Regions from separate parts of the Pantoea sp. GW821-FHT03E06 genome, predicted to be linked through region 2. Evidence: predicted binding sites of a transcription regulator. Region 2 holds the regulator's gene; each other region holds the start of a gene.
What was found. The regulator PurR, encoded in region 2, represses purine synthesis genes. The targets are predictions, from matches to a motif close to CANGCAAACGTTTGCNTG.

Region 1 (7,543 bases), 2.4 Mb from region 2:
CATCCTGCTGGATGGCGATAACATTCTGGCATCTAATCAGGATATCGCCCTGCTGCGCGCGCGCGTTGGCATGGTATTCCAGAAGCCAACGCCGTTCCCGATGTCGATTTACGATAACATCGCCTTCGGTGTACGGCTGTTTGAAAAGCTGTCGCGTGCCGATATGGATGAGCGCGTGCAGTGGGCGCTAACCAAAGCCGCGCTGTGGAATGAAACCAAAGACAAGCTGCATCAGAGCGGTTACAGTCTTTCCGGCGGTCAGCAGCAGCGTCTGTGCATCGCGCGTGGCATCGCCATTCGCCCGGAAGTTTTGTTGCTGGATGAGCCATGTTCCGCGCTGGATCCGATCTCAACCGGTCGTATCGAAGAGCTGATCACCGAGCTGAAGCAGGATTACACGGTGGTAATCGTGACGCATAACATGCAGCAGGCCGCACGTTGTTCTGATCACACCGCTTTCATGTATCTGGGTGAGCTGATTGAGTTCAGCGATACCGATACGTTGTTCACTAAGCCCGCACAGAAGCAAACCGAAGATTACATCACCGGTCGCTACGGCTGATTCAGGAGACGCACATGGATAATTTAAATCTGAACAAACACATCTCCGGTCAGTTTAATGCGGAGCTTGAGCACATTCGCACTCAGGTGATGATCATGGGGGGCATGGTAGAGAAGCAGCTTACCGATGCCATTACCGCGATGCATAACCAGGATGGCGAGCTGGCGCGTCACGTGATTGACGGCGACCAGAAGGTCAACATGATGGAAGTGGAGATTGATGAAGCCTGCGTGCGCATCATCGCCAAACGTCAGCCTACCGCCAGCGATTTGCGTCTGGTGATGGCGATCATCAAGACCATTTCAGAGCTGGAACGCATTGGTGACGTGGCGGAGAAAATCAGCCGCACCGCGCTGGAGAAGTTTGGTCAACAGCATCTGCCGCTGCTGGTTAGCCTTGAAGCGCTGGGGCATCACACCGTGCAGATGCTGCATGACGTGCTGGATGCGTTTGCGCGCATGGATCTCAACGAAGCCATCAAAATCTACCGCGAAGATAAGAAGGTGGATAAAGAGTATGAAGGCATCGTGCGTCAGCTGATGACCTACATGATGGAGGATCCACGCACCATTCCCAGCGTATTGACCGCGATGTTCTGCGCGCGCGCCATCGAGCGTATCGGCGACCGCTGCCAGAATATTTGTGAAATTATCTTCTATTTCGTAAAAGGTCAGGATTTCCGCCATGTGGGCGGCGACAAGCTGGATGAACTGCTGTCGGGCGATGACGGTAGCAATAAACCCTCTTGATTGAGACTTTGGCGGCCCGTTGCCACTGTGACTAACGGGCCGCTTTCTTGATTTCTGCCTGGTCTCCGCGTTGCCCTCTCTTTTATACTTGGCACACTTTTTTCTGCAAGGTGCTGCTGCATGTCCTCCCCAATACAAAAAAAACGCGCTATTACACCGGCGAAAGCCATGGTGGCTGCCATTAGCGGCTACGCCATGGACGGATTTGACCTTCTGATCCTCGGCTTTATGCTGCCCGCCATCAGCGTTTCGCTGGCGCTCGATCCGTCTCAGGCGGGTTCTCTGGTGACATGGACGCTGATTGGTGCGGTGATTGGCGGCATCGTGTTTGGCCATCTCAGCGATCGCTATGGCCGCATCCGTATTCTCACCGTCACTATTTTGGTGTTCTCGGTGTTTACCGGACTGTGCGCTGTCGCGCAGGGCTACTGGGATTTGCTGGCGTACCGCACCCTGGCGGGCGTGGGATTAGGCGGTGAGTTCGGCATCGGGATGGCGCTGATTGCGGAAGCCTGGCCAAAAGAGAAGCGCAACCGCGCCTCGGCGTGGGTCGGCATTGGCTGGCAGCTGGGTGTGCTGCTGGCGGCCTTTATTACGCCGCCTTTGCTGAGTGTCATTGGCTGGCGCGGCATGTTCCTCGTTGGTTTACTGCCCGCGCTGGTCTCATTTGTGATTCGCCGCAGCATGGGTGAGCCGGAAGAATTTACCCGTCACGTTGAGAAAACCCCGCAGCTGTCGTTTACCGCGCGGCTTAAACTGCTGTTCGCCGATAGCAATACCAGCAAAGCCAGTCTGGGAATTCTTATTCTCTGTTCGGTGCAGAATTTCGGTTACTACGGTTTGATGATCTGGATGCCGAGCTATCTGTCGTCTAACTTTGGCTTCAGCCTGACAAAATCCGGCTTGTGGACGGCGGTAACGGTAGTCGGCATGACATTTGGCATCTGGCTGTTCGGCGTGCTGGCCGATCGCTTCGCACGCTGGAAAATCTTCCTGCTGTACCAGTTCGGAGCGGTGGTGATGGTGGTGGTGTATGCACAGCTGCGTGATCCAACGGTAATGCTGTTTACTGGCGCGCTGATGGGGATGTTTGTCAACGGTATGATTGGCGGCTACGGCGCGCTGATTTCTGATACCTTCCCGCCGCAGGCGCGTGCTACGGCGCAGAACGTGTTGTTTAACCTTGGGCGTGGCGTGGGCGGGTTTGGTCCGCTGGTGATTGGATTACTGGCCACCAACATCTCCTTCACCGCCGCAATCACCCTACTGGCGCTGATTTATTTGCTGGATATCGCCGCCACGCTGTTCCTGCTGCCGAAAAAGCAGAGCAACGAAGATTCGCTGGGGGCGATTGGCTGATTTTTGTGGTCGCCATGAATGGCGACCCTACCATTGAATGGTGCACGAACGTAGGGTCGGCATTGATGCCGACCTGGCTGAACACCGCACCTATCCCACCAAATCCCAGCCGCGTGCGCGCCACAACTCCGGCAGCTGCGCCATATCATCAAAGCGCGTCACCAGCGGATGATCTAATTCTGGATTATGTGCGTCAGCGCAGTAGTAAAACACTGGAATCCCGGCGGCGATTCCCGCACGTGCGCCCGCCTCTGAATCATCTACCAGAATGCACTTCTCAATCGGCACCTGCATCTGCTCGGCGGCGTGATACATCAGCTCGGGATCGGGCTTCCAGTGGTTGATGTCATAGCCGCTGTATAGCTTGCCATCCAGATAGGGCAGCATGCCGGTTAATCCCAGGGAGTGTTGCATCTTCTTCACCGTGCCGTTTGAAACCACGCACATTGGCACTTTTACGCGCTCCACCAGCGCTTTGGCACCGGCAATCGGCTTTAAATCGAGATCGAACAGCCGCGCCACCTCGGCGCGATAGGCGGTTTCCACCTCTTCGAGCGGTAACTCAACCTGATGTTCTGCCGCGACGTCACGGATGATGTCGTAGAGCTTCACCCCTTTATACTGCTCAAACATCTGTTGCAGTGAGAGCTCAATACCGTAGCGGGCAAAGGTGTTGACGTAAGATTGCGTACAGATTACTTCGCTGTCGACCAGCGTGCCGTCGCAATCAAAAAAAATACATTCCACCGACATCGCGCATCATCCTTTTGTTAAACAATAAGCTGACACTCTAGCGCACTGAGCGCAGAAAGCGACCCTGAGCAACCGGTTGCGAAAAATCAGTGTTTTGCCACGCTAAACTCTATACGATACGCGGCGATTAATTTTTTATCGGAACAGTGAAATGAATAACCAGGGTCTTTTGCAGCGCATCTTCAAGCTGCAGGAACACGGCACAACCGTGCGTACAGAAGTGATTGCCGGTTGCACCACTTTCCTGACGATGGTCTACATCGTCTTCGTTAACCCGCAAATTCTGGGTGTGGCAGGCATGGATACTCAAGCCGTGTTTGTCACCACCTGCTTAATTGCCGCGTTCGGCAGCATCTTAATGGGGCTGGTGGCGAATCTGCCGGTAGCGCTGGCACCGGCGATGGGCTTGAACGCCTTTTTCGCCTTCGTGGTGGTGGGCGCGATGGGCTACTCATGGCAGGTTGGCATGGGCGCGATCTTCTGGGGAGCCTTGGGCCTGCTGATCCTCACGCTGCTGCGCGTGCGCTACTGGATGATTGCCAACATTCCGCTGAGCCTGCGCGTGGGGATTACCGCCGGTATCGGCCTGTTTATCGCCATGATGGGGCTGAAAAATGCCGGCATCATCGTGCCTAACGCCGATACCATCGTGGCCGTTGGCAACCTGACGTCGCACAGCGTACTGCTGGGCGCGCTTGGGTTCTTCATCATCGCTATTCTGGCCTCACGTAATATCCATGCGGCGGTGCTGGTCTCGATCGTGGTGACTACCGCACTGGGCCTGATCATTGGCGACGTAAAATTCAGCGGTGTGTTCGCCGCTCCGCCCGCCATCACTTCGGTGGTTGGTCAGGTGGATATCAAAGGTGCATTCAACATCGGCATGGCCGGCGTGATCTTCTCCTTTATGTTGGTGAATCTGTTCGACTCTTCCGGCACGCTGATTGGCGTGACCGATAAAGCCGGACTGACCGACGAGAAAGGCACGTTCCCGCGCATGAAGCAGGCGCTGTACGTTGATAGCATCAGCTCTGTGACCGGTTCGCTGGTGGGGACCTCTTCAGTTACCGCTTACATTGAAAGCTCGTCCGGCGTGGCGATCGGCGGGCGTACCGGCTTGATGGCGGTGATTACCGGGATTCTGTTCCTGCTGGTGATGTTCCTGTCACCGCTGGCAGCGATGGTGCCATCCTATGCGGCGGCGGGCGCGCTGATTTATGTTGGCGTGTTAATGACGGCGTCGCTTTCCCGCGTACAGTGGGACGATCTCACTGAAGCGGTTCCGGCGTTTGTCACCGCGGCGATGATGCCATTTAGCTTCTCGATCACCGAAGGTATTGCGCTGGGCTTTATCTCGTACTGCGTGATGAAGTTGGGAACGGGTCGCTGGCGTGAAATCAGTCCATGCGTGGTGGTGGTGGCGCTGCTGTTTGTGCTGAAAATCGTCTTCATTGACGCTCACTAAGTGAAAAAGGCCGCTTAAGCGGCCTTTTTTGTCAGGGATGTCCTATCTCCTGCGGCGCGACCAAACTGGTCAGGCGTAAGGTGCGCGGCCCCATATTGGGTTTGCTCATCTCGACGTCGCGCAGCGCTTGCCACTGCTGCGCGCCATCAATTTCCCACAGCCGTAAACGTTCTGTGCCTGGCGACAGTGCACACGACCATACCAGCGTCGGTTCAGCATCACATACCGCCTGAATATCGGGAAACACGGTGGAACGCAGTCGTCCGGCTGCGGGATGCAAACGCAGTGAATCAATACCGCTATTCGTTTCGCCAGTGAGTTTGAGAATGCTTTGCCGCAGCGTCCAGATTTGCGTCAGCGCTTCCATAAAATCCTGCTGCGCGTTGATCCAGGCTTTCTCGCCAGAGGAGAGATCCTGCGTCAGCATATCCTGAGTTTGGCGACTGTGCGCACGCACAATCTCCATGTCCAGTCCGGCACGACCGCCTTCTTCGGCCAGCAGCACGCCGATAGTGTTGCCAGCATAGGAAATACTAAAATCGGGCAGATTCGCATCGGCAAAACGGGGACGACCACTGCTGGTGGTAATTAATGCAGGTAATTCACGAATACCATAAACGCGCAGCATCAGCTGCCCCAGCAGTTCGCGCGCGGCGAGAAAGCGTCCGCGGCGCTTGTCAGCGAAGCGTTGGGCGCTATGAATCACTTCCTGTGGCACCCGCATATTCTCTGAAGAAAAGGGCGGATGACCGATCCAACGAACAAAATGACTAGCCATCTGTCGCTCCGTGAAAATGGTCGAATAATCATCAGTGCTATTGTAAGAATTTTCTCATGGGTTTGCATCCGCCTTAAGGTGGAATAGGCGATATTTCAGATAAGGCTGAAGCCGCACGGCAATCCCATTTTGTCACTTTGCATAGAACGCTTTTGCACATTCATGTCTGATCGGGTGCCGATTGGCGCGATGTGGTGTAGGATTTGGGCAGTAAAAAGGCACATCGAAGTGCGCTAACTATTCACCCTCAGGCCAATCGTGCACATCGCTGAATCATGCACGTCGGAGTTTTTTATGTCAGTTACCGCTATTTCTTCTCGCCAGGAATCGATCTCTCTTGATGAGTTTCGTCACGGCATGCGCCGCTTAACCGCAGGCGTTTCTCTGGTTACCACCGAATTTCAGGGCGAAAAGCTGGGGCTAATTGCCACGTCGGTGAGTTCGCTGGCGGCTGAGCCACCGAGCTTGCTGGTGTGCGTGAATCGCAGCGCATCCAGTCATGATGCGTTTATCAAGGCCGGTCATTTTGCCGTTAACGTACTGCGTGAGCAGCATGACGATTTATGCGCTCAGTTCAGCCAATCATCGCGTCGTGAAGAGCGTTTTCAAAACGGCGCCTGGCAGACGCTGAATACCGGCGCGCCAGTATTGGCGGATGCGCTGGTGAGCTTTGATTGCCAGCTGGAGAAAGTGGTGGAGTGGAATACGCATAGCGTGCTGCTGGCACGTATTGTTGGCATTGCGCTGCCTGGCGAAGCGTCAGAGCCAATGATCTACTTCAATAGCGGTTTCCATTCACTGGGCTAACTGCACAGGAAAAGGCGTCGTAAGTGACGCCTTTTCGCTATCGAATCAGGCAAATTTGCTGGCTTCATCAAAGCTTAGACGCGGCAAACGCGGATGCAGTTTGCTGGCTTCGCCATAGCCCAGATTGATCAGCAAGTTCACCTGCCATTTATTCTCGCTGAAGAACGCCTCATTCACTTTGGACGGATCGAAACCGGACATTGGGCCTGCATCCAACCCCAGCGAACGCGCCGCCAGAATCAAGTAACCCGCTTGCAAGCTGCTGTTACGGAACGCGGTCTCTTTCGCCAGATCCGGGCTGCTGGTGAACCAGCTGCGCGCATCGCCGTGCGGGAACAGCTTCGGCAGCGCTTCGTAGAATTCTGGGTCCCACGCCACGATCACCGTCACCGGCGCCGCCATGGTTTTGTCGACATTACCGGACGAAAGTGCCGGTTTCAGCTTCTCTTTCCCTTCCTGAGACGTCACAAACACAAAACGGCCTGGCGAGCAGTTAGCAGAAGTTGGGCCCAGCGCGGTCAGATTGTAGAGCTGCTTCAGCACCTCTTGAGAAATCGGTTTGTCCTGCCAGTAGCTGTGGGTGCGGGCTTCATTAAACAGCGCATTCAGCGCCACGCTGTCGAGCGTTGTACTCATGTTTCTCTCCTGTTCAGGCCGCAACGAGCGCCCAATATTTTGCATGAATAGTCGATGTTCCCGGCAGGGCCTTTTCGCCGGGCAGTGATCGTTATACTGCAAAGCGAAAGGGGAGCCAAATAACAAAGACGCATGTCTACTGGGATCCAGGTGCGCATGAATGCGCACCCTACGAAAACCGCGCTCATACGATGTAGGGTCGCCATTTATAGCGACTACGTAACAGACATCAGGTGCGCACGAATGCGCACCCTACGAAAACCGCGCTCATTCGATGCAGGGTCGCCATTTATGGCGACTACGTAACAGACATCAGGTGCGCACGAATGCGCACCCTACGAAAACCGCGCTCATTTGTTGTAGGGTCGCCATTTATGGCGACTACGTAACAGACATCAGGTGCGCACGAATGCGCACCCTACGAAAACCGCGCT
Region 2 (7,543 bases):
TGACAAGCTGTGATAAACTGACGCAAACTTTGCAGAGGCTGAGATTATGTTTACTGGAATTGTGCAAGGCACGGCTGAGATTGTTGCCATTGAAGAAAAAGAGCTGTTTCGCACTCATACTGTACGTTTACCCGCAGATCTCGTGCCGGGTCTGGCGCTGGGCGCATCAGTGGCGCATAACGGCTGCTGCCTGACCGTGACAGAGATTAAGGGCGATCTTGTTAGCTTTGATTTGATCAAAGAAACACTGCGCATCACCAACCTTGGCGAATTAAGCGCCGGTGATGTGGTGAATATTGAACGTGCGGCGAAGTTCAGTGATGAAATTGGCGGCCATTTAATGTCCGGTCATATTATGACCACGGCGGAGATCTGCAAAATAATCCAGTCAGAAAATAATCGCGAAATCTGGTTTAAATTGCAGGACGCCAGCCAGATAAAATATATTCTGCATAAAGGTTTTGTGGGAATAGACGGAATAAGTCTGACGGTAGGCGATGTCACTAAAAGCAAGTTTTGTGTCCACCTCATCCCAGAAACATTAGAGCGTACCACCCTGGGCGCCAAGAGATTGGGTCAAAAGGTCAACATTGAGATCGATCCCCATACCCAGGCGATTGTGGATACCGTTGAACGCGTACTGGCTCAGCGAGAAGCGGCCTTAATTCACGCGGATAGCACAGAATAACGCAATAAAAAAGGCGCCATTTGGCGCCTTGATTTTTTCATCAGATGATTAACGCGCTACGCGCAAACCACCCTCTTTACCGCGACTGAATACGACCTGCCAAAGCTGAATATCACGCGCGCGGAATGCACCCGCGCAAGCATTGAGATAATAGTCGAACATGCGTTTAAACCGTTCACCATATTTCTCGGCCAGCTGTGGCCAGGCAATTTGAAATCGTTCATGCCAGGCCATTAGCGTCGTATCATAATCTGCGCCAAAGTTATGCCAATCTTCCATAACGAAATGAGGCTCACTGGCTTCGGCGATTTGTCGAACAGACGGTAGACAACCGTTCGGGAAGATATATTTGTCAATCCACGGATCAACGTTCATATCCGTGCTGAGGGCACCAATGGTGTGCAGTAAAAATATGCCGTCTGGTTTTAGGTTGCGATCGGCAACTTCAAAATAAGTGGCATAGTTTTTCGGCCCGACGTGTTCAAACATGCCGACGGAGACAATACGATCATATTGCTGATTAAGATCGCGATAATCCTGCAGCAAAATCGTAACGTCTAATCCTTCACAGCGTTGCTGTGCCAATTTCTGTTGCTCGGCAGAAATGGTAACGCCATGCACCTTCACGCCATAATTACGTGCGGCATATTCCGCTAATCCGCCCCAGCCGCAGCCAATATCGAGAAGTGTCATGCCGGGCTCGAGTTGCAGCTTACGGCATATCATATCCAGTTTTGCCTGCTGAGCATTTTCCAGCGTGTCCGCATCTTTCCAGTAGCCACAAGAATATTGCATATAGGGATCGAGCATCAGTGAGAAAAGATCATTACCCAAATCGTAATGTTCTTTACCGACAATCCAGGCACGCTTTTTCGACTGTAAATTAGTAAGACGTGCCGCTGCAATTCGCAGCGTGTCTTTGAAATGACGCGGTAATTGTTTATCCAGATGGTGTTTCAATACGCGATGGAAGAACATATCGAGCTGTTCGCACTCCCACCAACCATCCATGTAACTTTCACCTAAGCCCAGTGAACCTTCTTCCAGGACGCGTTTAAAAAAATCTGGATGCTTTACCTGAATATCCCAGGGACGAGTGCCATTCACTGCAATATCAGCGCGCTCTAGCAGTTCATTGACGATACGATACCAGTGGTTTTCTTCAAGGCTCACTTCTTCTATAACAGATGAACTCATAGCTTCTCCATCACCTTCCGATCTGAACCTGAGAAATAGAATAGTCAATTTCTCAAGAGCTGTGAGAGAACTCACGGAAATTCCGTGCGCCAGAAATCCGACGTTTTACAGAGGTATGCTTTTGAATAGAACAGTTTGACGCAACACAGCAGCATCGTGCAGACGCCATCCCACGACAGAGTCGTAAAGGTATTACATTTATATTATTGATTTATAGCAGAAATACTGACCCAGTGATTATATGCTCACGTGGGTCAATATTCAACGGCTTATCGTTAGTTTGCTAACGATAATCGTTGCCTTAATGATTATCTTCGCAGGGACGGGAAGTGTGGGCAATATCACTTTGTGCGCTTACACCGCGTTGGCAGACAAAGCCAACCCAAGCGAGTGCGACGGTTGCTACCATGACAAGTGTGGTGTTGTAGAGCGCATGCGCTAATCCAGCAGAGACCAGCAGGCTGGCAACAAAACACAGACCTAGCTGGAAAAGGTTTTGCAAACCTGCTGCTCTCCCGGTCGCATGCGGGAAAGGGGAGAGCGCGCTAGCCACCACAATGGGATAGATTGCGCCATTAGCGAGCGCCATGCCGCAGAAAGGCATCAGCAATGCAAACAGTGGCGTTGCTGGCATTAATGCCACCACAAACAGGCTAAGGATGCTCAAACTGTAAAGCACCAGCAACCATGGCAACAATTGAGCGCCTTGATAGCGGTTGAGCAGCGCGCGGCAGCCAAATCCGCCCATTAAAAAGGCGATGGTTTGAGGAATATAGCTCAGCCCAATATCGGCAGGCGTTAAGCCGGCGGCGGCGAGAATAAAGGGCGAACCGGTCAGCCAGGCAAAGAAACTTGCGGAGCAGGCTGAATAAATCAAGACGTTACCACTATACACTCGCGTACTAAGTAAAGTTAGCCAGCCGGGCTGGGTGCTCTTAGCGACGTTTTCGCGTTTCGGCGAGGTTAACCGCAGCGTGCCAACCAGCAATACCACTGCGACAAGCGTGAGGGTGATAAAGATGCTGCGCCAGTGGAAGTGACTGATTAGCCAGGCTCCCAGCAGCGGAGCGAGCGCCGGTGACAAGGCGACCAGCGGCATAATCGTGGCAAAAACTTTATGAGCCTGTGCTTTTGGATAGCGATCAACGACCAATGCCTGCCAGCTCACCGCTGCAGCACATACCCCAATCGCCTGCACAAAACGTAACGCCAGCATCAGGCGTACATCGGTCACCCAAAGCATACCAAGACAGCCAAGTGCAAAGATGGCTAAGCCCGCCAGCAGAATAGGTTTACGACCGTAGCGATCTGATAGCGGTCCCCAAAAGACCTGCGCACAAGCAAAGCCGGCAAGGAACAGACTCAGGCTGGCACTGATGGTGCCCGGTGCAGTGGCAAAATCACGTTGCATATCGCCAAAGGCGGGTAAATACATATCCGTGGCAAGAAAGCCGAGCATGCTGAGCACGGCAAGGTAGGGCATAAATGCTTTAGACGACAACATGTTATTTCTCTTATGGGCAGGTTGAACGCGGGGGAGTGTAAAAGGATGCAACACGCTTTGTGAAACGCTAATATTTGCACAGTGCTGTTAAATTTTTTGAAGGTGAATTCATGTGGTCAGAATACGCGCTTGAAGTGGTAGATGCCGTAGCGCGAACCGGCAGCTTCAGCGCCGCGGCGCAGGAGTTGCACCGTGTGCCTTCTGCCATCAGCTATACCGTACGCCAACTGGAAACCTGGCTGGCGGTACCGCTCTTTGAGCGCCAGCATCGGGAAGTGGTAATGACACCGGCAGGTGAGCATTTTGTGCGTGAAGGACGATCTGTTATCAAAAAAATGCTCGCCACCCGCAGGCAGTGTCAGCAGCTGGCCAATGGCTGGCGCGGTGAGTTGAGCATCGCCATTGACTGTATTGTAAAACCGCAGCGTACGCGGCAATTAGTGAAGGACTTCTATCGCCATTTCCCGGACATGGAGTTGATCATCAGTTATGAAGTGTTTAATGGCGTCTGGGACGCGTTAGCCGATGGACGCGTTGATGTCGCGATTGGCGCCACCCAGGCAATTCCGGTTGGGGGACGTTTTGCTTTTCAGGATATGGGGGCGCTTAACTGGCGCTGTGTCGTGAGTCCTCATCATCCTTTAGTCAGTAGCGTTGAACTGGATGATGAAACTCTGCGGGCATGGCCTTCGCTGGTGCTGGAAGATACCTCGCGAGCGTTGCCGCGCCGCATGACATGGACGCTCGATAATCAGCGGCGCCTGGTGGTGCCAGAATGGGAAACCGGGCTCGACTGCTTGCAGGCAGGATTGTGCGTTGGGATGGTGCCGGGCCATTTAGCCCGACCGCTGCTGGATAACCATGCGTTGGTGGAGCTGCAATTGCCGCAGGCCTTTCCAGACAGCCCCTGCTGCGTTAGCTGGTCAGAACAGCGCGCGTCGCCGGCGCTGGATTGGCTATTAGCCTATCTCGGGGATGCCGAAACGCTGAACCACGAATGGCTCAGTGAAGTGACACACTAGCGACGATAGTCGCGGAATGGCCCGTCTGCCACGGAGCGGCGCTCAATCAGCGTGGGTTGAACCTCAATGGTTTGTGGCTCTTCGCGCTTGCTGGTGATGCGATCGAGCAGCATCTCCAAAGCTTTTTCACCTAATTCGGCTTTAGGCTGATGCACGGTGGTCAGGGCGGGCGTGAAATAACGCGCGTTGCGCACGTTATCATAGCCAATCACTGAGATATCCTGCGGCACGCGCAAACCCATTTCATCTGCTGCGCAAATTGCGCCCATCGCCATAATGTCACCACCGCAGAACACGGCGGTGGGGCGCTGTTTCTGATTAAGGATTTGCTGCATCGCCTGATAACCCGATTCCGGTTCAAAGTCGCCCTGAACGATCCATTCCGGGCGCACAGTGATGCCCGCTTCATTCATCGCCTGAAGGAAACCGGCATGACGTCCGCCGCCGGTATTGCGCTCCAATTGGCCAGGAATTGCGCCAATGTCGCGGTGACCACGTTCAATCAGATATCGACCAGCGAGATAGCCACCCTGGAATGCATTATCCTGCACGGTATCGGTAAAATCGCCGCGCGAAGCACCCCAATCCATAACAACCATCGGAATATTGCGATTTTCTTCAAGCATTTGCAGCAAATCATCGGGATATTCTGAACACATCACGAGCAATCCATCGACACGCTTCTGCGCCATCATGGAGAGATAAGCGCGCTGCTTTTGTAAGTCGTTATGCGCGTTACCCAGAATCAACGTATAGCCGCGATCGAAGCAGTGATTTTCTACCGCTTCAATAATTTCGGCAAAATAAGGCGCTTCACTGGAGGTCGCCAGCAGGCCCAACGTTTTGGTGTGATTGACTTTCAGGCTACGCGCCACGGCGCTTGGCGAGTAGTGCAATGCTTTGATCGCTTCCCATACGGCGTTACGCGTCTCTTCTGCTACGAAACGCGTTTTGTTGATGACATGCGAAACCGTGGTGGTCGAAACACCCGCGCGTTTTGCCACATCTTTAATTGTTGCCATGAAAATGGTACTCCTGGGCTTATCGCAACTTACTGATAAGTATATTGTTAAACGTTTGCGTCTGCTAATGCTTTTATCGCCCAAAATAAGGGGCAAAACGGTGTGGTTTAGCAGACAAAATCACTTTATCGCGCTGTAAACACACCCTGCACAAAATGTGTTGCGCAACGAAAGGCGGCGATTCTAGCAAGCCCGGGCGGATAACACGAGATTTTTGCCCATCGCTGTGCGAAAATCGGTTTAACCCTAAGAAATGTGTGACTAAGGAGGAGTAATGAGTACGGATTTGAAGCTGGCGCTAATGACAACCGTTGGTGCTCTGTTAATGATTATTGCCTTTAGCTTTACTGCAATCATGCATTAATAAAAAAAGCCGGAGCAGCTCAATGCAGCGTCCGGCTTTTTTCTGCGCGTTGCGCAACAACTAACGAATGGTTTTCGGCGTCATCATACGACGCGCCCCAACATAGTGTTTCTGCCAGTAATCCTCACCCAACGCGCTAATCTGAATATCTTTGCCGGTACGCGGCGACTGAATGAATTTGCCATTACCAAGATACACGCCAACATGATCGGCAGTGCCACGATTATTGATGCGGAAGAACACCAAATCACCTTTTTCCAGCATTTCACGCTTAATTGGTGCAGCATCGCGCAGGTGATACATCTCATTGGCGGTGCGCGGGAACTTGAACTTCACCAAATCTTTATAGGCGTACCACACCAGGCCGCTGCAGTCGAAGCCGGTATGCGGGGAGGTGCCGCCCCATTGATAAGGTTTGCCGAGCTGGCCCATTAATTTTGTCATCGCAGTTTCACGCGCCTTTTGATAACGCTGGCGATGCGCCTTGCTCATTTTGATGCCGGTGAGCGGCAATGCTTCATCATCAACGTCGACGTCTGCGGCTTTTTTTATCTGTCGTTGATGACCATATTTCTTCGTCGTGGGTTTTAGCAGGGATTTTTTGCGGCTGGTTTTAGTTAGTGCGATTTCTGGCTTTGCCAGTTTTTTAATTTTGAGTTTTTGGACGGCAGGCAGCCGCGATTTTTTCGTAGTGGTTTTCACCGGACGTCGTTTGCGGCGCTCGTCTTCACGTGCGCTCTTTTTCTCTGCTTTTTGCGAGCTGGCATTAACCGGCGCATGCGGAGACGCAGAGGCCACGTTAAAGAACAGTTGGGCAAAAGCCAGTATGAAAAGCGTAATCAGTAAACGCATAATCCGGTTATAGGTTCAGCAGGCTGGAAACAAACAGACTGCGGCAGAGTGAGAGTAATCTGATCAAACGATCAGCGCCGAGGCAATTCTAATCCACTTTTTTTCCAAAAGGTAAGGCCTTTTTCTATTAAACTGTTACCAGATTGATTCTGTCGCAAAAATGAACTAATTCAGCTGGTTAACGCAGCGAAACTATTGCTAATTATTAATTTAGTCATGCCTATTAATGATATGAAAATGTTATTTGTGGCGGCCCAACTTAACAAACATGGCGATTCCCCGACGCTAACGTAAAATCCCGTTTTCAGTACGGGAGCGAAATCGCTACAATAAACAAACACGAAGTGAAGCATTAAGGAAGGCAATAATGAGTACTGTTGAAAAAATTCAGCGTCAGATCGCAGAAAACCCGATCCTGCTGTACATGAAAGGTTCGCCAAAGCTGCCAAGCTGCGGTTTCTCGGCGCAAGCCGTGCAGGCGCTTTCTGCGTGTGGTGAGCGTTTCGCCTACGTGGACATTCTGCAGAACCCGGATATCCGCGCTGAAATGCCTAAGTACGCTAACTGGCCAACCTTCCCGCAATTGTGGGTAGATGGTGAACTGGTTGGCGGCTGCGACATTATCGTTGAGATGTTCCAGCGCGGCGAACTTCAGCCCCTGCTGAAAGAAACCGCAGAGAAGTATAAAGAAGCGGAATAATGAAGAAGGCCGACAACGATGTCGGCCTTTTCTTTTTACTCTTCGGACGATGCGTCTTCCTTCGGCGCGTCATCAAAGGCCAGCGGCCAGCCGCCAAGGCGCTTCCAGCGGTTCACCAGTTCGCAGAACAGCGTTGCGGTTTGCTCGGTGTCATACAGTGCCGAGTGCGCCTGAGTGCTATCAAAATCCATTCC
Region 3 (7,543 bases), 180 kb from region 2:
GACCTGAATCTGGCTGATATCAATTTGCAGCACTTCCGCCACAATCTGCGCCACTTTGGTGTTTAACCCCTGACCCATTTCGGTACCACCATGATTGAGCTGCACCGTGCCATCGGTGTAGATCAAAATCAGCGCGCCCGCCTGATTAAGGAAGCTGGAGGTAAAGGAGATGCCAAATTTCACCGGCGTCAGCGCCAGCCCACGTTTCATCAAACGGTTGCTGGCGTTAAAGGCGCTTATTTCACGGCGACGTGCCGCATATTCGCTGCTGATTTCGAGCTGGGCGGTCATCTCATCCAGCAGATTGTCTTCCACCTGCTGGTAATAATGGGTGATGTTGCGATCGGTTTTGCCGTAATAGTTGCGTTTGCGCAGCTCAAGCGGGTCCAGTCCCATTTCCCGCGCGATGTGATCCATGATCTGCTCAATCGCCACCATGCCCTGCGGGCCGCCGAAGCCGCGATAAGCAGTGTTAGACGCGGTGTGAGTGCGGCAGCGATAGCCGGTGATCAGCGCATCGCCCAGGTAATAGGCGTTATCGGCGTGAAACATCGCGCGATCGACAATCGATCCGCTGAGATCGAGCGAATAGCCGCAGTTGCCGGCCAAATCAATTTTCACGCCGCAGAAGCGCCCATCGTCATCAACGCCGACGTCGTAACGTACAAAAAACGGGTGGCGTTTGCCGGTGATTTGCATATCGTCGCGCCGCGCCAGACGCATCTTCACCGGTTTACGCAATTGCCGTGCGGCGATAGCACATAAACAGGCCACGCCTGCCGCCTGCGTCTCTTTGCCACCAAAGCCACCGCCCATGCGGCGCATATCGATGGTGACTTTGTTCATGGTGATGCCCATCACTTCCGCCACCAGTTTTTGCACTTCGGTGGGGTTTTGCGTGGAGGAGAACACCTGCAGGCTGTCGTCTTCGCCAGGAATCACCAGCGCCGTCTGGGTTTCCAGATAGAAGTGCTCCTGGCCGCCGATATGAAACTCGCCCTTGATTCGCCGAGGCGCGCGCGCCAGCGCGGCTTCCGCATCACCGCGCTGATGAACATGTGGCTGCTGCACAAAGAAGCGCTGTTCCAGTGCTTCACGCACGTCGAGTACCGCCGGAAGTGCTTCATATTCAATGACCGCTGCCGCAGCGCCGGCACGCGCCGCTTCCGGTGAGTCGGCCGCGACGGCAATCACAATTTGGCCGAAGTATTCGATTTTGTCCTGCGCCAGCAGCGGATCGCCCGGCTCCAGCGGCCCAACATCGTTGAGACCCGGCACATCGCGCCAGGTCAATACGCTGACCACGCCCGGCACCGCGTAACAGGGTTGCACATCCAGCTTGAGGATGCGCGCGTGCGCGTGCTCGCTGAGGCGCGGACAGAGATGCAGTAATCCCGGTAAATCCGGCTTATCGTCAATATACAGCGCTTCACCGGAGACGTGCTTCTCGGCACTTTCATGTTTGTTGCTGCGCCCCACGCCAGTTTGCATGCCGGTGGCGAACTGCGTTTTCAGCAGGGTTTCATTCAGTTCCGGGCGGTTATGAGACATAGCGCGACACCTCGGTAATGGTCAGCTCGCCAGACGCTTGCGCGTAATAGCGGCGCAGCAGATTGCGTGCCACCTGCAGGCGATAATCAGCGCTGGCGCGGAAGTCGCTCAGCGGCTGGAAATCCACGCTCAGCGCGGTACAGGCTTTTTCGATGCTGGTGAGATTCAACGGCTGGCCAAGCAGCGCTGTTTCCGCTGCCAGCGCGCGTTTCGGTGTTGCCGCCATGCCGCCAAAGGCGATACGCGCTTCCACAATCACATCATTACTGATGTGCAGATTGATGGCGGCGAACACCGCGGAAATATCATCATCCAGTCGTTTCGCCACTTTCCATGCGGCAAAGTTGGGTGACACCGTCACTTTGGCAATAGTAATACTGTGAATGAACTCACCCGGCTGCATTACCGTTTGGCGATATGCGGTAAAGAATTGATCGAGCGGAACTTTTCGCTGCCGTTCGCCCTGCTGCAAAACCAGCTGCGCGTTCAACGCCAGCAGCATTGGCGCACAATCGCCAATTGGTGATGCATTGCCAATGTTGCCGCCCAGCGTGCCCTGATTGCGGATTTGCAGCGAGGCAAAACGCTCCAGCATGCGGCTAAACGCCGGGATGTGCTGCGCCAGAAACTGGTAGCACTGCTGCAAGGACGCGGCGGCACCGAGATAAATATGGTCATGATCCTCGTGGCAAACCTTCAGCTCGTTAACCTGCTCCAGCGCAATTAACAGCGGCAGGCGTTGATATTGCTGGGTGATCTGCAGTGTCAGATCGGTGCCGCCCGCCACTAAACGTGCCTCGGGATGCTGCTGATAAAGATCGGCGAGCTGCGCCACGGTTTTCGGCAGATAACAGCGGCTGCCATCGGCTTCAATAATCTGCACGTCATCGTTGCTGAGCGCCTGTAAACGCTGCACCAGCGAGGCGGCGTTGGCGGTGAACGCATCCGCATCCGCATGTGCGTGTTCACATGCCTGCTGCGCGGCCTCCATGATCGGACGATAACCGGTGCAGCGGCAGAGATTGCCCGCTAATGCCTGTTCCGCCTGATGACGATTCCAGCCGCCACTGTTTTTTTGCAGGGTGAACAGCGACATCACAAAGCCCGGCGTGCAGTAACCGCACTGCGATCCGTGGCAATCCACCATCGCTTGCTGCACGCTGTGCAGTTCGCTGCCCTGTTTAAGATCTTCCACGGTGATCAGTTGCTTACCCTGCAGGCTGCTGACCAGTGTCAGGCAGCTGTTGACCGCCTGATAGTGCATCTGGCCATCGACGACCTTACCGAGCGTGACGGTGCAGGCACCGCAATCCCCTGAGGCGCAGCCCTCTTTGGTGCCGCGTCGCTGCTGCTGGCCGCGCAGGTAGTTGAGCACGGTGAGGTTGGGATCCAGCGCGTGTTCGGTCACTAAACGATTGTTGAGTAAAAACTGAATCATGCGATTTGCTCCTCACTTTCACGCTGCCATACCGGTTTGCCGCTCACCCAGGTCTGCGCGATGTTGCGGTCATCGCCCAGCGTCATCAGCACAAACAGGCGCTCCCAGATATCTTTGCTATTGGCATGGCGCAGCTTCTGCAGCGGCGAAACCGCCGGATCGAGCACCACGAAATCGGCCTCTTTACCGGGATTAAAGTTGCCGATGACGTCATCCAGATCGAGCGCGTGCGCGCCGCCCAGGGTGGCATGATAGAACGCTTCGCAGGCGCTCAGTTTGTACTGCTGTAACTGGCCGACCTTATACGCTTCGCCCAACGTTTGCAGCAGGTTAAAGGTGGTGCCGGCGCCGACATCGGTGCCGATGCCCATGCGCACGCCCTGCTGCCAGCAGCGTTTGATATTGAACAGGCCGCTGCCGAGAAACAGGTTTGAGGTCGGGCAGAACGCAATCGATGAATCGGTGTCGTGCAGGCATTGCCACTCTTTATCTTCCAGATGCAAACAGTGGGCGAACACGCTGCGTTTGCCGGTGAGGTGGTGATGATGGTAGACGTCGAGATATCCGTCACGCTCAGGGAACAGGGCTTTTACCCAGGCGATTTCCTGCTGGTTTTCACTCAGGTGCGTGTGCATCCACACGTCTGGATACGCTTCGCGCAGCTGACGCACTTTGTCCAGCAGTTCCGGTGAGGATGTCGGCGCGAAGCGCGGCGTGAGCGCGTAGCTCAGGCGACCACGTTGATGCCAGCGTTCAATCAGTTCTCGCGTGTGCTGGTAGCTCTGTTCGGGCGTTTCAGTCAGGTATTCCGGCGCATTGCGATCCATCATCACTTTGCCGGCAATCAGCCGCATATCCAATTGATGCGCCGCGCTAAATAGTGCATCCACCGACTGTTTGTGCACGGTGCCAAACACCAGCGCGGTGGTGGTGCCGTTTGATAACAGCTGTTGCAGGAAGAACGCCGACATTTTTGCTGAGTGATCGGGACAGTGATATTGGCTTTCCGCCGGGAAGGTGTAGTGATTCAGCCATTCGAGTAACTGCTCGCCGAAGGCACCAATCATCTCAGTTTGCGGGTAATGAATATGGGTATCGATAAAGCCCGGCACAATCAGTTTGCCGCGCAGATCGGTAACCTCGGCTGGATTGACGCGCCCTTCCGCGATCTGCCAGCTTTCGAGGCTGACCACTTTGCCGTCGCGCAGCGTTAATAAGCCATCTTCGAGATAGCGTGCGTTGGCGGCGATGTCGTCCGGCTGCGCGGCCAGAGCGGTGATATCAAAGAAGCTGGCGCGCAGCAGCGTTTCGGATGCGTAAGGCATAACGGTTCCTTGGTGCTTTTTTATGTGCAGGTAATGGCTTAAAGATAGTTTGCAAAGCGCATGCCAACGCAAAGAACAAAAAATACTGTTTAAATTCAATATAATAGGTTGATTCGACTGGTTTTTGTGTCAAGCTGGCACTGCAATCGTATGCGCAACCGATTGCTTATGTTGGCAAACGGTTGCTATTTATCACTGCGCTGAGTTTTGCTTCATTGAGCGCGTACCAAGCTCGATGACATGCGTCTTTGTGGTGCGCGATTGCACTCTCAACGTGCAGGCAAAATCCTGCAACAGCTTGCCTTTGGTTTTCATGAGCATGGGTTGAAGGTTAATGCTAAGGTGTGGCTGATAACCTGAAATCGTTTAAGGAACAGTGAGATGATTATTTTTGTTACTGGCGCAACTGCTGGTTTTGGTCAAAGTATCACCCGCCGCTTCATTGCTACAGGTCACAAGGTGATCGCCAGCGGACGTCGCGCTGAGCGCTTAAAAGAGTTGAAAGAGGAGCTGGGCGACAATCTGTATACCGTGCAGCTGGACGTGCGCAATCGTGCCGCCATCGACGAAGTGATTGCTGCCCTGCCCGCCGAATGGCGCGATATTGATGTGCTGGTGAACAATGCCGGCCTGGCGCTGGGCGTTGAACCGGCGCATAAAGCCAATATTGAAGACTGGGAAAATATGATCGACACCAACAACAAAGGCTTGGTGTATATGACGCGCGCGGTGCTGCCAGCGATGGTTGAGCGCAACGTGGGGCATATTGTGAATATCGGTTCGATTGCCGGCAGCTGGCCCTATTTAGGCGGTAACGTTTATGGCGCGACCAAAGCGTTCGTGCGTCAGTTCAGCCTGAATCTGCGTACCGATCTGCACGGCACCGCGCTGCGCGTAACCGATATTGAGCCAGGTTTGGTTGGCGGCACCGAGTTTTCTAACGTGCGCTTTAAAGGCGATGATGGCAAAGCGGAACAGGTATATGAAGGCACCACCGCTCTAACGGCGGAAGATGTTACTGAAGCGGTCTATTGGGTGACCACGCTGCCAAAACACGTCAACATTAATACGCTGGAGATTATGCCCGTAACGCAAACCACCGCAGGTTTGAAGGTGCATAAAGGTTAATGTGATTTTGTTGGGTGCGCATTCATGCGCACCAGGTCGCCATAAATGGCGACCCTACCAAATTAAGCGCGTCCCCAACCGGCCACAATAATCAGCATACCGCTAAACGCCACCAGCGCGCCGACCCAATCCCAGGTACTCAGTTTCACGCCATCTACCACACGCAGCCAGATTAGCGCGGTCAACACATACACGCCGCCATAGGCCGCATAGACGCGTCCGCTTGCCGCTGGATGCAGCGTCAATAACCAAACGAACAGCGCCAGACTCGCCGCCGCTGGCAGCAATAGCCAGGCCGTCATGCCCTTCTTTAACCAGAGCCACGGCAGGAAGCACCCGACAATTTCCGCAATCGCTGTAATGAAAAACAGCAACGTGGTTTTCACCAGCATTGAAAATCTCTCTCTAACCTAAACAAATAGCTCACCGCTGGTGAGCAAAGAAGCAGCGATGATATACTAGCGTCCATGGTTGTTACAGCCATGATCCCGGCTGTGCTGGTGTTAAACTGAAGGAAATGAAGATGAAAAAACTGTATTCCACCCTGCTGGTAACCGTGCTGACCTCCAGCGCATTACTGGCCGCGCCGCTGGCTTCTGCAAATACCGATCGCCTGATTATTGAAAATGGCAACAGTGCGTCCAGCAATGAAGCAGCGCGTCAAAGCAAAGAGCAGTGGAACGACACAAAAAATCTGCGTAACAAGGTCAATACCCGCGTTGAGAAAGAGTTCGACAAAGCGGATAAAGCCTTTGATACGCGTGATTCGTGCGAGAAAAGTTACAACGTTAACGCCTATTGGGAACCTAACACGCTGCGTTGCCTTGATCGTCGTACCGGACGCCCCGTTGCGCCCTAATGCGTTATCGCTGCTATAGTTTGCAAAGGAATTCTTACCAAAGGAGTGAATGATGAAAAAACGTAATGCAGTTCTGCTGATGGCCATGCTGGCTCTTCCGGTGTTAGCACAGGCATCGTGTGAAAGTGTTAAAGCGGATATCAGCAAAAAAATTATCAATAACGGCGTCGCTGAAGCGGACTTCACGCTTGATATTGTCCCCAACGATCAAGCCGATCAAGCCGATCAGGCTGGTGGTCAGGTGGTTGGTCATTGTGAAAATGACACACAGAAGATTGTTTACAAGAAAAATGGCCATGATGCTGACAGCAGCGTGCCAGACAGCGCAGGCAGTTCTCAGGATAGCTCAGCGCAATAATCTTTCGGGCGGCATCCTGGCCGCCCTGCTTTTACTCCGCTTCCGGCCGCTGGCGCGGCATCAGCCATGCCACTCCCAACGTCAACAGCGCAATCAACAGCGACACGACAAACACCCAGTGTAATGAGGTGGCAATTTGCCCAGTCCAGGCATGCAACGTCGCCTCTGGCAGCGCCTGACGGCTTTCGGGCGACATGATTTTCTGCATCGGATCCTCTGCCTGCGGCAAACGCAGTGACAGATTGAGATTGAGCACCGCCCCCATCAAAGCGGTACCAATGGCCGACCCTATCATGCGGCTAAACATGATCGACGCGGTGCAAATGCCGCGAATGTCATAATGCGCGTGGTTCTGTACCGATACCAAAAAGGTCGTGGTGGTCATTCCCATGCCGGTCCCCATTACAAACGCGGTAAAACCGGCCTGCATAATGGAGCTATCACTGCGCAGCAGTAACAGTAACGCGCTGCCCGCAATCAGCAGCAGTGCACCCATTTGTGCGGTAAATCGATACGACGTCACCAACATCAATCGGCCGCTCAAGGTACTCGCCAGCGGCCAACCAATCGACATCATTGCTAATGCGCTGCCCGCCTGCAGCGGCGTGCCGCCGGTGATGCCCTGAATCCACGTGGGTAAAAATGCGCTAATGCCCATCATGGTGGCACCTATGATCAGGTTGCCCACGTTACCCGCGACGATGAGGCGACTGCGCCAAATTTCGAGCGGGAAAAGGGGCGCATCGGCGCGCTGTTCATGATGTTTTAAGCGCCATGCGGCAATGAGCGCCAGCGCCAGGAACGGCAATAACCAATAGCCAAGTACTTCCGCTTGCAGCAGCGCGACTAATAATGCCGTTACACATATCATCAGCCAGCAGCTG
Region 4 (7,543 bases), 2.4 Mb from region 2:
ACCGCGTGATTGAACTGGGAACCCAGGTCGAGATTTAACGCTCTGCGCGTCACCAGCTTAAGGTGACGCGCAATCCTCCGCTGGCGCGCTGGCTGAACTGCAATCGAATGCCGTGCAGCTGGGCAATATTCTTCACAATGGAAAGCCCCAATCCACTGCCGGTTTGTGTCTGTCCCGGCGGTCGCCAGAAGCGTTCACCCAGCCTCGCCAGTTGTTCTTCGCTGACGCCTGGTCCGTTATCGTCAACGGTAATGGCGCGCGCATTAAGCTGCACATTGATGCTGCTGCCCGAAGGTGAGTAGCGCAGCGCGTTATCCAGCAGATTACGCACCATTAAATTCAGCAACAGCGGATGACCGTTCATCACCGGTTCGGCGTGGTGAGTAAATACTAAATCGGTATGCTGCTGTTCCGCCTGCGGGAAATGCTCCGCCAGCAGATTTTGCAGCAGCGGCGCCAGCGCGACCGGTTGAAATTCGCTGCGCAGATCGTCAGCCTCGACGCGTGAAAGCGTCAGTAGCTGATCCACCAAGCGCGTGGCGCGCACGATGCCGCTATCCAGCTGCTGAATGGCGCGTTTGCGCATCGTTTCATCATCATCGGCCAGCTGAATCACTTCGCTCTGTACGCGCAGCGCCGCCAGCGGGCTACGCAGCTCATGGGCGGCATCGGAGGTAAAGCGGCGTTCGCGTTGTACCAGCTGTGCCATGCGGTTAAACAAACCGTTGAGCGCTACCACCAGCGGTTTCACCTCTTTGGGCAGGCGCGCGTCCGGCAGCGGTTTAGCATCATCCGGCGCACGCTGATGCAGCGATGCGGTAAGGCGTTTCAATGGACGCAGCTCAAACCACACCAGCGCCAGCAAAAACAGCAGCATAAAAGGCATGGCGATCAGCCAGGGTAACAAGCTGCTGAGTGCCAAATCGCGCGTCATATCATCGCGATATTCCCACTCCTGACCCACCACCACGCGATAGCGTTTATCGGCAGAGGTAAGCCACACTAAGCGCCAGCTGTCTTTATCGTCGCGCAGGTGGCCATCGACAAAACCATCGCGCTGATGATCAAACTGCAAATCGCGACCGTTTTCGCCATCGTTCAACAGCGGCTTGCCCTCGGCGCTGTAAATGGCAAATGCCAGTGCATCATCATCCTGATCGCCCCGATGATGACGCAGGATAGATTTGGTTTTTGGCAGCGTAACGTCTTGCCGCGAGGTGGGATCGAGCGCGATCAGGCGCTTTGCGAACAGCATTTGCTGCGTATCAAACAGCTCGTTCACCGTATCGCGGGTTTGCTGCCAGGCGCTGAGGCCGGCAAGTCCGCCGCACAAGAGGATCAGCACGACAAAGCCGATGGCGAGGCGCAGGAACAGACTCATTCCACCGCTCCCAGCGTATAGCCCACGCCATGCACGGTACGAATAAACTGGCTGCCGAGTTTTTTACGCAGATGATGAATATGGACTTCCACCGCATTGCTGGAGACATCTTCATCCCAGCTATACAGTTTTTCTTCCAGCTGGCTGCGCGTTAGCACGCGGCCAGGATTACGCAGAAAGAGCTCCAACAGCGCCAGTTCCCGACTCTTCAGGCTGACGGCTTCGCCATCGCACATTACGCTGTGGCTGTCGGGTGCCAGGGTAACCTTGCCGTGTTTAAGCTCTGGCTGCAGCTGTCCATGACGACGACGGATCAGCGCCTGCAAACGTGCGGCTACTTCTGTTAGCGCAAACGGCTTGCACAGGTAATCGTCGGCGCCGAGCTGCAATCCTTGCACGCGCTGATCGAGCGCATCGCGCGCCGTGAGGATCAGCACCGGCACATCGTGTCCTTGCTGGCGCCATTGACGCAGGATATCTAAACCATCGCGTTCCGGCAGCGACAGATCCAGCACTACTGCATCCCAGGGCGCGGCGGTTAGGGCCTGAAATCCGCTTTCCCCCGAGACAAACCAGTCCACGCTGAAGCCGAGTTTGGTGAGGCCAACCTTCAAACCGTCGCCAATCAGGGCGTCATCTTCTATCAATAAAATGCGCATAACTTCTCCTTCTGTTAAGCGGAGTTATACGAAGCACATTCTTTCTTGTACAGCGAAAATCGCGGCAAATAGGCTATTTTTCAGGAATGTACGCGCAAAGCGTTCTCTTAAGATCCTGTTAAGAACCTTATGGTGAAATAGCGCATGTAAACCAACACATTCATGGAAACGAGGTGAGAAATGAAAAAATCTGCTGCTTTATTCGCGATTGTCGCGCTGGCTGCTACGCCGGTTCTTGCTGCGCAGCAAGGGGGTTTTGTGGATCCCACTGCACCAACGGCACAGGTCAAGTCTGGTGGTTTCAAAGCCGATAACACTAGCATCGTCACGGTGAAACAGGCCGAAGAGATGAAAGACGATAGCTGGATTACCGTACGCGGTACGCTGGAGAAGCAAATTGGTGATGAGGATTATCAGTTCCGCGATGCTACTGGCACCATGAAGGTCGAAATCGATCATAAACGCTGGAACGGTTTGACCATCACACCGAAGGATCAGGTGGAGCTGACCGGTGAACTGGATAAGGATTTCAACGCGATCGAACTGGACGTGAAACAGGTACGTAAACTGCCATAATTTCCTCCCCGGTGCCGCGTAAGCGGCTCCGCCATCCCACCAAACTCAAATTCCCGCTGGCACAAGCGAAACGTTTCGATGGCGATCACATTTCCGTAATGTCGTCATTGAGTTGCCGCGCGCATTTTATACACTCCCGATCAGCGAAACGTTTCGCTGTGGAGTGGAAGAAATGAAAAAAGGTCGCTTGTTAAACGCTGAAGTCTCTCATGTGATTGCCCGCCTGGGGCACACCGATACGCTGACGATTGCAGATGCAGGCTTGCCGATTCCGGCCGGTCCACAGCGCATCGATCTGGCATTAACGCCGGGTACGCCCGAATTTTTACAGGTGGTCGACGTTATCACGCAGGAGATGCAGGTCGAAAGCGCCCTGATGGCGGAGGAGATTAAACAGCATAATCCGCCGCTCCACAGCGCACTGCTCGCCGTGCTCGAAGCCTTGCAACGGCACCAGGGGAATGTCATCACCATCCGTTACACCAGCCATGAACAATTCAAACAACAGACACAGCGCAGTCAGGCGGTCATTCGCAGCGGAGAGTGTTCTCCGTATGCGAATGTCATCCTGAGCGCTGGCGTGACCTTCTGAGGCCGTTATGCAACCGTTATTGCAACTCAAAGGGATTGAAAAATCTTTTCCGGGCGTGAAAGCGCTGAATGGCGCCTCGCTTGCCGTCTATCCTGGCCGCGTGATGGCGCTGGTGGGCGAAAACGGTGCCGGTAAATCTACCATGATGAAAGTGCTGACCGGCATTTACAGCATGGACGCCGGCTCCATGCAGTGGCTGGGTAAGGATGTGGCGTTCTCGGGCCCGAAAGCTTCGCAGGAAGCGGGCATTGGTATTATCCATCAGGAACTGAACCTGATTCCGCAGCTGACCGTCGCCGAAAATATTTTCCTTGGTCGTGAATTTGTTAACCGCTTTGGCCGCATCGAATGGAAAAAGATGTATGCCGCGGCGGATGGACTGTTACAACGCCTTAATCTGCGCTTCAGCAGCCACAAGCTGGTGGGCGATTTGTCGATTGGCGATCAGCAGATGGTTGAGATCGCGAAAGTGCTTAGCTTCGAGTCAAAAGTCATCATTATGGATGAACCGACCGATGCGCTCACCGATACCGAAACGCTGTCGCTGTTCCGCGTGATCAACGAACTAAAAGCGCAGGGCTGCGGCATTGTCTATATCTCGCACCGCATGAAAGAGATCTTTGAGATTTGCGATGACGTCACCGTGTTCCGTGACGGGCAGTTTATTGCCGAGCGCGCGGTCAGCGATCTCAGCGAAGAGAGCCTGATCGAGATGATGGTGGGGCGCAAACTGGAAGATCAATATCCACGCATTGATCAACAACCCGGCGAGATCCGTTTAAAAGTCGAAAACCTGAGCGGGCCGGGCGTTGATAACGTCAGCTTTACGCTGCGTAAAGGGGAAATCCTTGGCGTGTCTGGCCTGATGGGCGCGGGCCGCACTGAACTGATGAAAGTGCTGTACGGCGCGCTGCCACGCAGCAAAGGCAAAGTCACGCTGAATGGACGTGAGATCGTGACCCGCTCACCGCAGGATGGCTTAGCGAACGGCATCGTCTATATCTCCGAAGACCGCAAGCGCGATGGCCTGGTGCTCGGCATGTCGGTGAAAGAGAACATGTCGCTGACCGCGCTGCGCTATTTCAGTACCGGCGCGGGCAATCTCCGGCACAGCGATGAGCAGCTGGCGGTGGGCGATTTTATCCGCCTGTTCAACGTTAAAACCCCCTCCATGGAGCAGCCGATTGGGCTGCTGTCCGGTGGTAATCAGCAGAAAGTAGCGATTGCGCGCGGTCTGATGACACGCCCCGATGTGCTGATTCTTGATGAGCCAACACGCGGCGTCGACGTTGGGGCGAAAAAAGAGATCTATCAGTTAATTAACCAGTTTAAAGCCGAAGGGCTGAGCATCATTTTGGTGTCGTCAGAAATGCCGGAAGTGTTGGGCATGAGCGATCGCATCGTGGTAATGCATGAAGGCCATCTGAGTGGCGAATTTTCCCGTGAGCAGGCTACCCAGGAATCCCTGATGGCGGCGGCAGTCGGTAAGCAACACAGCGAGGAGTTAGTTGTATGAGCACCCAAACCTTACCCGCCAGCCGCCGCTGGTTCAGCAAAGCCTGGCTGCTGGAGCAGAAATCCCTGATTGCGTTGATCGTGCTGATCGCCGTGGTCGCCAGCCAGAGCCCAAATTTCTTTACGCTGCCGAATATGTTCAACATTCTGCAGCAGACGTCGGTCAACGCCATCATGGCGGTGGGGATGACGCTGGTGATTCTGACTTCAGGCATTGATTTGTCGGTGGGATCGCTGCTGGCGCTGACGGGCGCGGTAGCGGCATCAATTGTCGGATTAGAAGTGAATGCGCTGGTCGCCGTAGCGGCTTCGCTGGCGCTCGGCGCGGCAATTGGCGCTCTTACCGGTGTAATAGTCGCACGCGGCAAGGTGCAGGCTTTTATCGCCACGCTGGTGATGATGCTGCTGCTGCGCGGCGTCACTATGGTTTATACCAACGGCAGCCCAATCAATACCGGTTTCAACGATAACGCCGATCTGTTCGGCTGGTTCGGTATTGGCCGCCCGCTGGGCATCCCAACGCCGGTTTGGCTGATGGCAGTGGTATTTGCACTCGCGTGGTACATGCTGCATCACACGCGCCTCGGACGTTACATCTACGCGCTGGGCGGTAACGAAGCGGCTACACGCTTATCCGGTATCAGCGTTAACCGCGTCAAAATCATCGTCTATTCGCTGTGCGGCCTGCTGGCGGCATTGGCAGGCACCATCGAAGTGGCACGCCTCTCTTCCGCACAACCCACGGCGGGTACCGGTTATGAACTGGATGCCATTGCCGCGGTGGTGCTGGGCGGCACCAGCCTGGCGGGCGGTAAAGGCCGCATCATGGGCACGCTGATTGGTGCGCTGATCCTCGGCTTCCTGAATAACGGCCTGAATCTGATGGGCGTATCGTCTTACTACCAAATGATTGTTAAAGCCGTCGTCATTCTGCTAGCGGTGCTGGTGGATAACAAAAGCAGTAAATAACTCTGACCTTCACACAGGATTTAAAAATGAAAAAGTTAACTGCATTGGCCGTCATTCTTGGCGCCACCCTCAGTGCTGGCGCAATGGCCAAGGACACCATTGCTCTGGTGGTTTCAACCCTGAATAATCCGTTCTTTGTGTCACTGAAAGATGGCGCACAGAAAGAAGCTGATCAACTGGGTTATAACCTTGTCGTGCTGGATTCGCAGAACAACCCGGCGAAAGAGCTGGCGAACGTGCAGGATCTGACCGTACGCGGCACCAAGCTGCTGCTGATCAACCCAACCGATTCTGATGCGGTAGGCAACGCGGTGAAAATGGCGAACCAGGCGAACATTCCGGTGATCACTCTGGACCGTGTTGCTGCGCAAGGTACCGTGGTGAGCCACGTTGCTTCTGACAACCGTTTCGGCGGCAAAATGGCCGGTGACTTCATCGCTAAAAAGCTGGGCGATGGCGCGAAAATCATTGAACTGCAGGGCATTGCCGGTACGTCTGCGGCGCGCGAGCGTGGCGAAGGCTTTAAACAAGCGGCAGATGCGCACAAATTCAACATCCTGGCGAGCCAGCCTGCTGACTTTGACCGTACTAAAGGTTTGAACGTCATGCAGAACCTGCTGCAGGGCCATCCGGATGTGCAGGCGGTGTTCGCACAGAATGACGAAATGGCGCTGGGCGCGCTGCGTGCGCTGCAAACGGCCGGTAAAACCGACGTGCTGGTGGTGGGCTTCGATGGCACTGCTGACGGCGTGAAAGCGGTAGAATCGGGTAAACTGACCGCTACTGTGGCACAGATGCCAGACAAAATTGGCGTGATTGGCGTGCAGACCGCCGATAAAGTACTGAAAGGCGAGAAGGTGCAGTCGGTGAACCCGGTTGACCTGAAGCTGGTGACTAAATAATAAGTAAAGAAAAGCAGGGCAACGCGCCACCTTCCCGGTGGCGCATCTTTCTGGATGAATCCCAATGAGCAAACGCGCAAAACTGGCCGTTCTCGGCAGCATTAATGCCGATCACATCCTTAACCTCACCCACTTTCCACGTCCGGGCGAAACGGTGATCGGGAAACAGTATCAAATTGCCTTTGGCGGCAAAGGGGCCAATCAGGCGGTGGCCGCTGGCCGTGCCGGTGCTGACATTGCCTTTATTGCCTGCGTCGGTGCCGATGATATTGGCGCACGCATTCGTCAGCAGCTGCAGCAGGATCGCATTGATACTGCGCCGGTCGAAATCGTTGCGGATGAAGCCACCGGTGTGGCGATGATCTTCGTGAATGGCGAAGGCGAAAATAATATCGGCATTTATTCCGGCGCCAATGCAGCGCTGACGCCGGCTCGCGTTGCACACCATCAGCAGGTAATTGCCGATGCCGATGCGTTACTGATGCAGCTGGAATCACCGCTGGAAAGCGTACTGGCGGCGGCGAAAATTGCCCGTGAGCAGCATACCCAGGTCATTCTCAATCCCGCGCCGGCTACACAGCTTTCTAATGAGCTGCTCGGATTGATTGACATCATCACGCCAAATGAAACCGAAGCAGAAATTCTCACCGGCATCGCGGTAAAGAACGATGAAGACGCAGCGCGTGCCGCGCAGGCATTGCATGCCAAAGGTATTGCTACCGTATTAATCACGTTAGGCCGTCGCGGCGTGTGGCTGAGTGAACAAGGAAACGGCGTGCGTATTCCGGGCTTCAGCGTGCAGGCCATCGATACCATCGCTGCGGGCGATACCTTTAACGGTGCGTTTATCACCGCGCGTCTGGAAGGTGTGGCGATGCATGATGCCGTGCGTTTCGCCCATGCCGCCGCGGCGATTGCGGTGACGCGTCCAGGCGCGCAGCCCTCAGTG

Region 1: the regulator PurR is predicted to act here: its motif matches at 3,489-3,506, upstream of AC07WB_RS19590 (NCS2 family permease).
Region 3: the regulator PurR is predicted to act here: its motif matches at 4,486-4,503, upstream of guaD (guanine deaminase).
Region 4: the regulator PurR is predicted to act here: its motif matches at 2,758-2,775, upstream of rbsD (D-ribose pyranase).

Annotation. Positions count from the first base shown of each region.
Region 1 is NZ_JBWKUG010000001.1:4,186,742-4,194,284, forward strand. It holds gene pstB (phosphate ABC transporter ATP-binding protein PstB) at 1-562, shown strand, start outside; gene phoU (phosphate signaling complex protein PhoU) at 577-1,311, shown strand; gene AC07WB_RS19580 (MFS transporter) at 1,432-2,670, shown strand; gene yieH (6-phosphogluconate phosphatase) at 2,761-3,423, opposite strand; gene AC07WB_RS19590 (NCS2 family permease) at 3,575-4,888, shown strand; gene AC07WB_RS19595 (4'-phosphopantetheinyl transferase family protein) at 4,920-5,666, opposite strand; gene AC07WB_RS19600 (flavin reductase family protein) at 5,961-6,473, shown strand; gene AC07WB_RS19605 (malonic semialdehyde reductase) at 6,519-7,109, opposite strand.
Region 2 is NZ_JBWKUG010000001.1:1,789,227-1,796,769, forward strand. It holds gene AC07WB_RS08335 (riboflavin synthase subunit alpha) at 47-688, shown strand; gene cfa (cyclopropane fatty acyl phospholipid synthase) at 737-1,885, opposite strand; gene punC (purine nucleoside transporter PunC) at 2,187-3,389, opposite strand; gene punR (DNA-binding transcriptional activator PunR) at 3,500-4,411, shown strand; gene purR (HTH-type transcriptional repressor PurR) at 4,408-5,433, opposite strand; gene cydH (cytochrome bd-I oxidase subunit CydH) at 5,708-5,797, shown strand; gene AC07WB_RS08365 (C40 family peptidase) at 5,858-6,649, opposite strand; gene AC07WB_RS08370 (Grx4 family monothiol glutaredoxin) at 7,014-7,349, shown strand; gene rnt (ribonuclease T) at 7,385-7,543, opposite strand, start outside.
Region 3 is NZ_JBWKUG010000001.1:1,970,500-1,978,042, reverse strand. It holds gene xdhB (xanthine dehydrogenase molybdopterin binding subunit) at 1-1,551, opposite strand, end outside; gene xdhA (xanthine dehydrogenase small subunit) at 1,541-2,989, opposite strand; gene guaD (guanine deaminase) at 2,986-4,314, opposite strand; gene ydfG (bifunctional NADP-dependent 3-hydroxy acid dehydrogenase/3-hydroxypropionate dehydrogenase YdfG) at 4,696-5,442, shown strand; gene AC07WB_RS09205 (YnfA family protein) at 5,505-5,834, opposite strand; gene AC07WB_RS09200 (DUF1283 family protein) at 5,966-6,301, shown strand; gene AC07WB_RS09195 (DUF1161 domain-containing protein) at 6,354-6,659, shown strand; gene AC07WB_RS09190 (MDR family MFS transporter) at 6,691-7,543, opposite strand, start outside.
Region 4 is NZ_JBWKUG010000001.1:4,153,144-4,160,686, reverse strand. It holds gene kup (low affinity potassium transporter Kup) at 1-38, shown strand, start outside; gene qseC (quorum sensing histidine kinase QseC) at 50-1,381, opposite strand; gene qseB (quorum sensing response regulator transcription factor QseB) at 1,378-2,040, opposite strand; gene AC07WB_RS19445 (YgiW/YdeI family stress tolerance OB fold protein) at 2,221-2,616, shown strand; gene rbsD (D-ribose pyranase) at 2,789-3,208, shown strand; gene rbsA (ribose ABC transporter ATP-binding protein RbsA) at 3,216-4,724, shown strand; gene rbsC (ribose ABC transporter permease) at 4,721-5,692, shown strand; gene rbsB (ribose ABC transporter substrate-binding protein RbsB) at 5,719-6,594, shown strand; gene rbsK (ribokinase) at 6,659-7,543, shown strand, end outside.